2 regions of the Pseudomonas extremorientalis genome follow, and region 2 is predicted to be linked to the other one. Evidence: predicted binding sites of a transcription regulator. Region 2 holds the regulator's gene; the other holds the start of a gene.
The links. The regulator FliA, encoded in region 2, starts transcription of late flagellar genes. The targets are predictions, from matches to a motif close to CTAAAGTTTNNNNNNNNNNNGCCGNTAA.
Positions count from the first base shown of each region.

Region 1: LUU92_RS15185 (methyl-accepting chemotaxis protein) is a predicted target of FliA. The motif match lies at 1,614-1,641, and genes of this name have one in related genera.

Region 1 is NZ_CP089519.1:3,422,152-3,426,568, forward strand. Features, by position in the region: gene LUU92_RS15180 (OsmC domain/YcaO domain-containing protein) at 1-988, opposite strand, end outside; partial or broken gene LUU92_RS29360 (PAS domain-containing protein) at 1,151-1,423, shown strand; gene LUU92_RS15185 (methyl-accepting chemotaxis protein) at 1,682-2,716, shown strand; gene LUU92_RS15190 (LysE family translocator) at 2,984-3,604, shown strand; gene LUU92_RS15195 (O-methyltransferase) at 3,591-4,253, opposite strand; gene LUU92_RS15200 (TetR/AcrR family transcriptional regulator) at 4,365-4,417, shown strand, end outside.
Region 2 is NZ_CP089519.1:4,576,336-4,580,752, reverse strand. Features, by position in the region: gene flhF (flagellar biosynthesis GTPase FlhF) at 1-1,066, shown strand, start outside; gene fleN (flagellar synthesis regulator FleN) at 1,173-2,006, shown strand; gene fliA (RNA polymerase sigma factor FliA) at 2,003-2,743, shown strand; gene LUU92_RS20500 (chemotaxis response regulator CheY) at 2,913-3,287, shown strand; gene LUU92_RS20495 (protein phosphatase CheZ) at 3,306-4,094, shown strand; gene LUU92_RS20490 (chemotaxis protein CheA) at 4,106-4,417, shown strand, end outside.

The DNA.
Region 1 (4,417 bases), 1.2 Mb from region 2:
TCATGCCGTTGCTGAGGTAGAGGTTCTCGATCAGGTTGGACGGGAAGTACACCACTTCGCCATCCGACTGGCGCACGAACGGCAGCGAAACAATGCCGCGTTGTTCATTGCCGGAGTTGGTATCGAACAGGTGCGAACCGCGCAGTTCGCCGTCGCGGTTGTAGATTTTCAGGCAGTAGGCATCGAGGATCTCGCTCGGCAGCTCGTCGTTGGGGCCTGGCTGGAACCAGCGCTCATCCGGGTAATGCACGAACGGTGCGTTGGCCAGTTCCTCGCCCCAGAACTGATCGTTGTAGAAGAAATTGCAGTTGAGCCGCTCGATGAACTCGCCCAAGGCCGACGCCAGGGCGCCCTCCTTCGTCGCACCCTTGCCGTTGGTGAAGCACATCGGCGAATGCGCATCGCGGATGTGCAACGACCAGACGTTGGGCACGATATTGCGCCACGACGCGATCTCGATCTTCATGCCAAGGCCTGCGAGGATGCCGGACATGTTGGCGATGGTCTGTTCCAGCGGCAGGTCTTTGCCGGCGATATAGGTGCCGCCCTCGGAAGTCGAATTCGGCATCAGCAACGCCTGGGCATCGGCGTCGAGGTTCTCGACTTCTTCGATGACAAACTCAGGCCCGGCCTGTACCACTTTCTTGACGGTGCAGCGGTCGATGGAACGCAAGATGCCCTGGCGGTCCTTCTCGGAGATATCCGCCGGCAACTCGACCTGGATCTTGAAGATCTGGTTGTAGCGGTTTTCCGGGTCGACGATGTTGTTCTGCGACAGGCGAATATTGTCGGTGGGGATATTGCGCGTCTGGCAGTACAACTTCACGAAGTACGCCGCGCACAGCGCTGACGACGCCAGGAAGTAATCGAACGGCCCCGGTGCCGAGCCATCGCCTTTGTAGCGAATGGGCTGGTCGGCAATCACCGTGAAGTCATCGAACTTGGCTTCAAGCCGGAGGTTGTCGAGAAAGTTGACCTTGATTTCCATGGGGGCACACCAGAATAACGGCTAAACAAAAATGGCCGCCATTATGAGGTGTTTCACCGCGAAGTTTCAGGCTTTTGACCAATGGCTGGCGAATTGGCCAATGTGGATTAACCTTTTTGCGTTTGGCGCCGATGGACTGAGGACAACCAGGGAGTAGTCGGAATGCGCAATAACCAGCCCGTAACACAGCGTGAGGTTTCCCTCGCGCCTTCGCAAAAACTCATCTCCGCCACGGATGTCCGAGGGGTCATCACTTACTGCAACGACGCCTTTGTCGACATCAGCGGCTTTGAACGCGCCGACCTGATCGGCGCGCCGCAGAACATCGTGCGCCATCCGGATGTGCCACCCGCCGTATTTGCGCACATGTGGGGTGCGCTCAAGCAAGGCCTGCCGTGGATGGGCATCGTCAAGAACCGCTCGAAAAACGGCGATCACTATTGGGTCAACGCCTACGTCACGCCGATCTTCGATGGCAGCCAGGTCGTCGGTTTCGAGTCGGTGCGGGTCAAGCCCACGGCCGATGAAATCCGCCGGGCCCAGGCCCTGTATCAACGGATCAGCCAAGGCAAACCGGCCGTCCCGCGCCAGGACGCCTGGCTGCCGGCAGCACTCGGTTGCGTGCCTTACGTGGCCACCGCAGTGGCCGGTAGTCTCGCCGGTCTGTTCTTCGACGCGCCGCTCGCAATTGCCGTGGCCGTCGCCGTCGCGGTGCCGGTGGGCGTGCTCTGCTCACGCTGGCGCCAAGGCAGCACACTGCGCCTGCTGCAGGGCGTAGAACCCTCGACTTCGGACGCCTTGATCGCCCAGATGTACAGCGACGCCAGCGGGCCACAGGCACGCCTGGAAACTGCGTTCCAAAGCCAGGCCGCGCGCCTGAAAACCTGCCTCACCCGCCTGCAGGACAGTGCCGAACAATTGAGCGCCCTGGCCGGGCAATCCGATCAGTTGGCCACCGCCAGCTCCAAGGGCCTGGACCGCCAGCGCGTCGAAACCGAACAGGTCTCGGCCGCCGTCAACCAAATGGCCGCCACTACCCAGGAAGTCGCCAGCCACGTCCAGCGCACGGCGGATGCCACCCAGCAAGCCAATGTGCTGACCGGGCGCGGCCGTGAAGTGGCACGGGACACCCGTGAGGCCATCGAACGTTTGTCCAGCGTGGTCAGCGAAACCGGCGCGACCGTAGCGCAACTGGCGCGGGACAGCGACGAAATCGGCAGCGTGGTGGACGTGATCAAGGCCATTGCCGACCAGACCAATCTGCTGGCCCTCAACGCCGCCATCGAAGCCGCGCGGGCCGGTGAGCAAGGCCGTGGCTTCGCCGTGGTCGCCGATGAAGTGCGCCAACTGGCGCAGCGCACGTCCCAATCCACCACCCAGATCCACGGGCTGATTACCCAACTGCAGGCGTCGTCCAACAACGCCGTGCAAAGCATGGAGAACGGTCAACGCCAGGCCCAGGAAGGCGTGGCCTGGGTACTCGAAGCCGACCAGGCCCTGGTGGGCATCAGCGAGGCGGTGTCGCATATCACCGACATGACTACCCAGATCGCTGCCGCCACCGAGGAACAGAGCGCGGTAGCCGAAGAGATCAGCCGCAACATCACCACCATCGCCGAACTGGCCGACCAGACGTCGACCCAGGCCCGTCAATCCACGGACCTGAGCAAGGAACTGACGAACACTGCGTCCACCCAGTATGCGTTGGTGGAGCGGTTCAACCGCTGAGCCTTTGCTGAACACCTGGCTAGCCGGTTTGTTGTGGCTAGCCGGTGTCCTGTAGCTAACCGGTGACCTGTGGCGAGCGGGCTTGCCCCGCGTTGGGCTGCATAGCAGCCCCAAAACCAGACACTGAGGAATACCTGACACATCGCAGCTCTCATTGATGGGGCTGCTGCGCAGCCCAACGCGGGGCAAGCCCGCTCGCCACAACAATCTCCTTCACTACAACATAGTATGCTTGGGTTCACCTCCACCCAATCACGAAGCCCGCCCATGTCCATCACGGATAACCTCCTCGCCTTCACCTTCGCCGCCACCCTGCTCACGCTCACACCCGGCCTCGATACAGCCCTGGTGCTCAGGACGGCGACGGTTGAAGGCAAGCGCCAGGCGCTGCAAGCTACGCTGGGCATCAACGCCGGCTGCCTGCTGTGGGGCGCAGCGGTTGCCTTCGGTCTGGGCGCACTGATCGCTGTGTCGGAAGTCGCCTTCAACCTGCTCAAGTACTGCGGCGCCGCGTACCTGGCCTGGCTGGGGTTGAACATGCTGTTGCGTCCGCGCCGCTCACTGGCCAGCGCCGAGGTGCAGGGCAAGCCGGCCGGCAACTGGTTTATCAAGGGCATGCTGGGCAATGTGCTCAACCCCAAGGTGGGGATTTTCTATGTGTCGTTCCTGCCGCAGTTCATCCCCCAGGGCCAGCCGTTGATCCTGTGGACGTTCGGCCTGGTGGGCATCCATGTGCTGCTCGGCCTGGTGTGGTCACTGGTGTTGATGGGTGCCACGCAGACGCTGTCCGGTTTCCTGCGCCGGGAAAAGGTCATCCAGTGGATGGACCGCACCACTGGTATGATCTTCATAGTGTTTGCAGCGCGGTTGGCATTCAGCAGGCGCTGAGCCGTATGGACAGTTCGATGTCATCGGCAAACGGTACAGACACGTAGCCGTTCTCCGGTGCGCGTACGTGGGCCAGGTATTCAGGGCAGTAATCGGTGTTGTCCGCCACCACCAGCGCGCCGGGGCGCAGGTGCTTTTCCACCAGGCCCAGCACGTCGCCATACAGCGTCTTGGCGCCGTCCAGCAGCAGCAAGTCCACACTGTCCGGCAGGTCGCTGGCCAGGGTGACCAGTGCGTCGCCTTCGCGGATATGGATCAAGTCACTCACCCCACCTTCGATGAAGTGCTCACGCGCCAGGGTAATCTTCGAGGCTTCGAATTCGCTGCCGATCAGCACACCGCCGCCGTTGTCACGCAGCGCAGCGGCCAGGTGCAAGGTGGACAGGCCGAACGACGTGCCAAACTCCACAATCGCCCGCGCCTTGCTGCTGCGCGCCAGCAGGTAGAGCAGCTTGCCGGTGTCCCGCGAGACCGGCAGCCACAGGTCCTTGAGCAGCGAATACAGCGCCACGTATTCTGTCTTGCTGCGCATCAGCCGATCACGTTCCTCCTTGGATACCGAGTTCACCAAGGGGCTGGTAGCGGCGCTGGCTTGGGTATAAAGACGTTCGATCAGGGGCGCCAAAGGCGCAGTGGTCAGACTCGACATAATGGATTTCCGTAGGGTTGGGGCTAAGATGCGACTCATTCGTCGCATTAAAAGTATGCGAGTGATTCCCATCCTTCGCTATTCGCATTCGCCCTGCTTACGGAGCCCCGTATGACCCGCCGTCAGCCCCCGTGTATTTCCACGCGCAAACAGCCACAACAGGC
Region 2 (4,417 bases):
CGATGCCACCACCAATCGTCAGTTGTTCGCTGGCCTGCCGCTGACCGCCGCCGAGCCATTGGTTGAGCCGACCTTCAAAGAGCCGCCGCGTCCTGCTGCGCCAGCCCCGGCAGCGGCGGTTGACCAGCGCGTGTTCGATTCGATGCGCTTTGAACTCAACGGTTTGCGTGAACTGCTCGAAGTGCAGTTGGGCTCGCTGGCCTGGAACCAGTTGCAAGGCAGCAAACCGCAACAGGCCAACCTGTGGCGCCGCCTGCAACGCATCGGCCTGTCCGGCCCATTGTCCCGCGACCTGCTGGCCCTGACCACCGAGATCGAAGAGCCTCGCCAGGCCTGGCGCATGTTGCTGGCCCATCTGGCGCGGATGATTGCCACCCCGGAAATCGAACCTCTGGAAGAGGGCGGTGTGATCGCCATGGTCGGCCCTGCCGGCATGGGCAAGACCACCACCCTGGCCAAGCTGGCCGCCCGTTACGTGCTCAAGTACGGCGCTCAGAATATCGCGCTGGTGAGCATGGACAGCTACCGTATTGGTGCCCAGGAGCAGCTCAAGACCCTGGGCCGCATTCTCAATGTGCCGGTGACCCATGTCGACCCGGGCCAGTCCCTGGCCAACGCCCTCGACCCGCTGCTGCGCAAGCGCGTGGTGCTGATTGATACCGCCGGCCTGCAAGCCAGCGACCCGGCCTTGCGCATGCAGTTGGAAAGCCTGGCCGGGCGTGGCATCAAGTCGAAAAATTACCTGGTGCTTGCAACCACCAGCCAGAAACAGGTTCTTACCGCTGCGTATCATAGTTACAAGCGCTGCGGCCTGGCCGGTTGCATCCTCACCAAGCTCGACGAAACCGCGAGCCTGGGCGAGGTGCTGAGCCTGGCCATCAGTCATGAATTGCCGGTCGCCTACCTGACCGACGGGCCGCGGATTCCGGATGATCTGCATCTGCCGCGCCGTCATCAGTTGGTCAGCCGTGCAGTCAGCGTGCAAATGCAAGACGAGCCTAGCGAGGAAGCGATGGCCGATATGTTCGCCGACCTCTACCACAACCCGGCGAAGCGGGTAGGTTGAGGACGGTATGAACACCGTGAAAAGTATCTACATCGATGGTCTGCAAGCGATTCACGCGGCCAAGCCATGTAGCCTGCGTCTAAGCAAGACAAGGTAAAGAAATAAAATGGGCAGCATGCATCCCGTACAGGTGATCGCGGTGACCGGCGGCAAAGGTGGCGTCGGAAAAACTAACGTGTCAGTGAATTTGTCCCTGGCCCTGGCAGAGCTTGGCCGTCGCGTCATGCTGCTGGATGCTGACCTGGGGTTGGCGAACGTCGACGTTCTGCTGGGGCTGACGCCCAAGCACACCCTTGCCGATGTGATCGAGGGCCGTTGTGAGCTGCGCGATGTGCTGCTGCAAGGGCCCGGTGGCATCCGCATCGTCCCGGCCGCCTCCGGCACCCAGAGCATGGTGCACCTGAGCCCGGCGCAGCATGCCGGCCTGATCCAGGCCTTCAGTGACATCGGCGACAACCTCGACGTGCTGGTGATCGACACCGCCGCCGGGATCGGCGAATCCGTGGTCAGCTTCGTGCGCGCCGCGCAGGAAGTGTTGCTGGTGGTCTGCGATGAACCCACCTCGATCACCGACGCCTACGCCCTGATCAAACTGCTTAACCGTGATTACGGCATGAACCGCTTCCGCGTCCTGGCCAACATGGCCCAGAGTCCGCAGGAAGGGCGCAACCTGTTCGCCAAGTTGACCAAGGTCACGGATCGTTTCCTCGATGTCGCCTTACAATACGTCGGCGCAGTTCCCTACGACGAGTGTGTGCGCAAGGCTGTGCAAAAGCAGCGTGCAGTCTACGAAGCATTCCCTCGTTCCAAGTGTGCATTGGCGTTCAAGGCTATTGCCCAGAAGGTCGATACCTGGCCGTTGCCCGCCAACCCCCGGGGGCATCTGGAGTTTTTCGTCGAGCGATTGGTGCATCAGACGAGCGCAGGACCCGTGCTATGACAGCGACCGGCTACAACGCTTACAAGAAGTCTGCCCGTGACAGCCAGGGCGAGTTGATCGAGCGCTACGCGCCCCTGGTCAAGCGCATTGCCTATCACCTGCTGGCACGCCTGCCCGCCAGCGTGCAGGTCGAAGACCTGATCCAGGCGGGCATGATCGGCCTGCTCGAAGTGTCGACCAAATACGACGCGAGCAAGGGGGCGAGTTTCGAGACGTATGCGGGCATCCGCATCCGTGGCGCGATGCTCGATGAAGTGCGCAAAGGTGACTGGGCGCCGCGTTCGGTACACCGCAACACACGCATGGTCAGTGACGCAATTCGCGCAATTGAAGCAAAAACCGGTCGCGACGCTAAAGATCACGAAGTTGCGGCCGAACTCCAATTGAGTCTCGACGATTACTACGGGATTTTGAACGATACCTTGGGCAGCCGCCTGTTCAGTTTCGACGACCTGTTGCAGGACGGCGAACATGAAGGGCTGCACGAGGACGGCGCGAGTGCTCATATGGAGCCATCGCGTGACCTGGAAGATGAGCGTTTCCAGGGAGCGTTGGCGGACGCGATTGCCAATTTGCCGGAGCGTGAGCGGCTGGTGTTGGCGCTGTACTACGACGAAGAGCTGAACCTCAAGGAAATCGGTGAGGTCCTGGGTGTCAGCGAATCGCGGGTCAGCCAGTTGCACAGCCAGTGCGCAGCCCGCTTGCGGGGGCGTTTGGGAGAGTGGCGAGCGCGCTGAACAGGCAGTGTGGGGACACTGCAGACGATACCGCGAGGGCAACCGGCCTTCGCGGGTTCGACCCGTGGTGCCCCCGGCAGTCCTTTTTGTGTAATGCCTGTTGATTGAAATGGCGCGTCCAGGTGCTGGGCGCGTTTAAGACTGCTTGGAGGTCGAATTGGACAAGAACATGAAAATCCTCATCGTTGATGACTTCTCAACGATGCGGCGGATCATAAAAAACCTGTTGCGTGACCTTGGGTTCACAAACACGGTCGAGGCGGATGACGGCATTACGGCCATTCCGATCCTCAACAGCGGGAGCATCGACTTTCTGGTAACGGACTGGAACATGCCGGGCATGACCGGTATCGACTTGCTGCGCCACGTGCGCGCTGACGAAAAGCTGCGCAGCCTGCCTGTGCTGATGGTCACCGCCGAAGCCAAGCGTGAGCAGATCATCGAAGCCGCCCAGGCCGGGGTCAACGGTTACGTGGTCAAGCCATTCACGGCATTGGCCTTGAAAGAGAAGATCGAAAAAATCTTCGAACGCATCCACGGCTAATGCCATCGCGGGGGAGCTATGGAGCATAAAGAAACGTCACAGGGAGACTTCGAGTCGACCCTGAAAAAGCATGCTCACCAGTTGGTCGACAGCCTTGAAAGAGGCCAGTTCGGCGACGCGGTGCAGTTAATCCATGAGCTCAACCAGACCCGTGACCGCGGCCTGTACCAGGAAGTGGGCAAGCTCACACGCGAGCTGCACAGTGCGATCGTCAATTTCCAGATTGACCCGCACATGCCCCAGGCCGAAGAAATCTCGCAAATCACCGATGCCACCGAACGCCTGTCCTATGTGGTCAGGCTGACTGAGGCGGCGGCCAACCGCACCATGGACCTGGTGGAAAACGCCACGCCCCTGGTCAACGGCATGGCCACTGAGGCCCAGGCCCTGAGCCACGACTGGGGCCGCTTTATGCGCCGGGAAGTGGGGGCCGAGGAGTTTCGCGAGTTGGCGCGTCGGGTCGACGGTTTCCTGTCACGCAGCGAGCAGGAAAACCGTACGGTTTCCAGCAACCTCAACGACATTCTGCTGGCCCAGGATTACCAGGACCTCACCGGTCAGGTGATCAAGCGTGTGACCCAGTTGGTCACCGAAGTGGAAAGCAACTTGCTCAAATTGGTGCTTATGGCAGGCCAGGTTGACCGTTTCGCCGGCATCGAACATGACCGCGAAGCGATCCTCTCGGAAAAAGATCCACAAAAACATCTCGCCAAGGGTGAAGGTCCGCAGATTCATGCCGATAAACGTGAAGACGTTGTATCGGGTCAAGATGATGTCGATGACCTGTTATCCAGTTTAGGCTTCTAAGGAGCACCCACATGAGCTTCGGCGCCGATGAAGAAATCCTTCAGGATTTCCTTGTAGAGGCCGGCGAAATTTTAGAGCAGTTGTCCGAGCAACTGGTCGAGCTGGAAAGCCGACCGGATGATGCGAACCTGCTCAATGCAATTTTTCGCGGTTTTCACACTGTAAAAGGGGGCGCCGGCTTCCTCCAGCTCCATGAGCTGGTGGAGTGCTGCCACATCGCCGAGAACGTGTTCGACATCCTGCGCAAGGGTGAGCGTCACGTTGATTCGGAGTTGATGGACGTGATTCTCGAAGCACTGGATGCGGTCAACGGCATGTTCAGC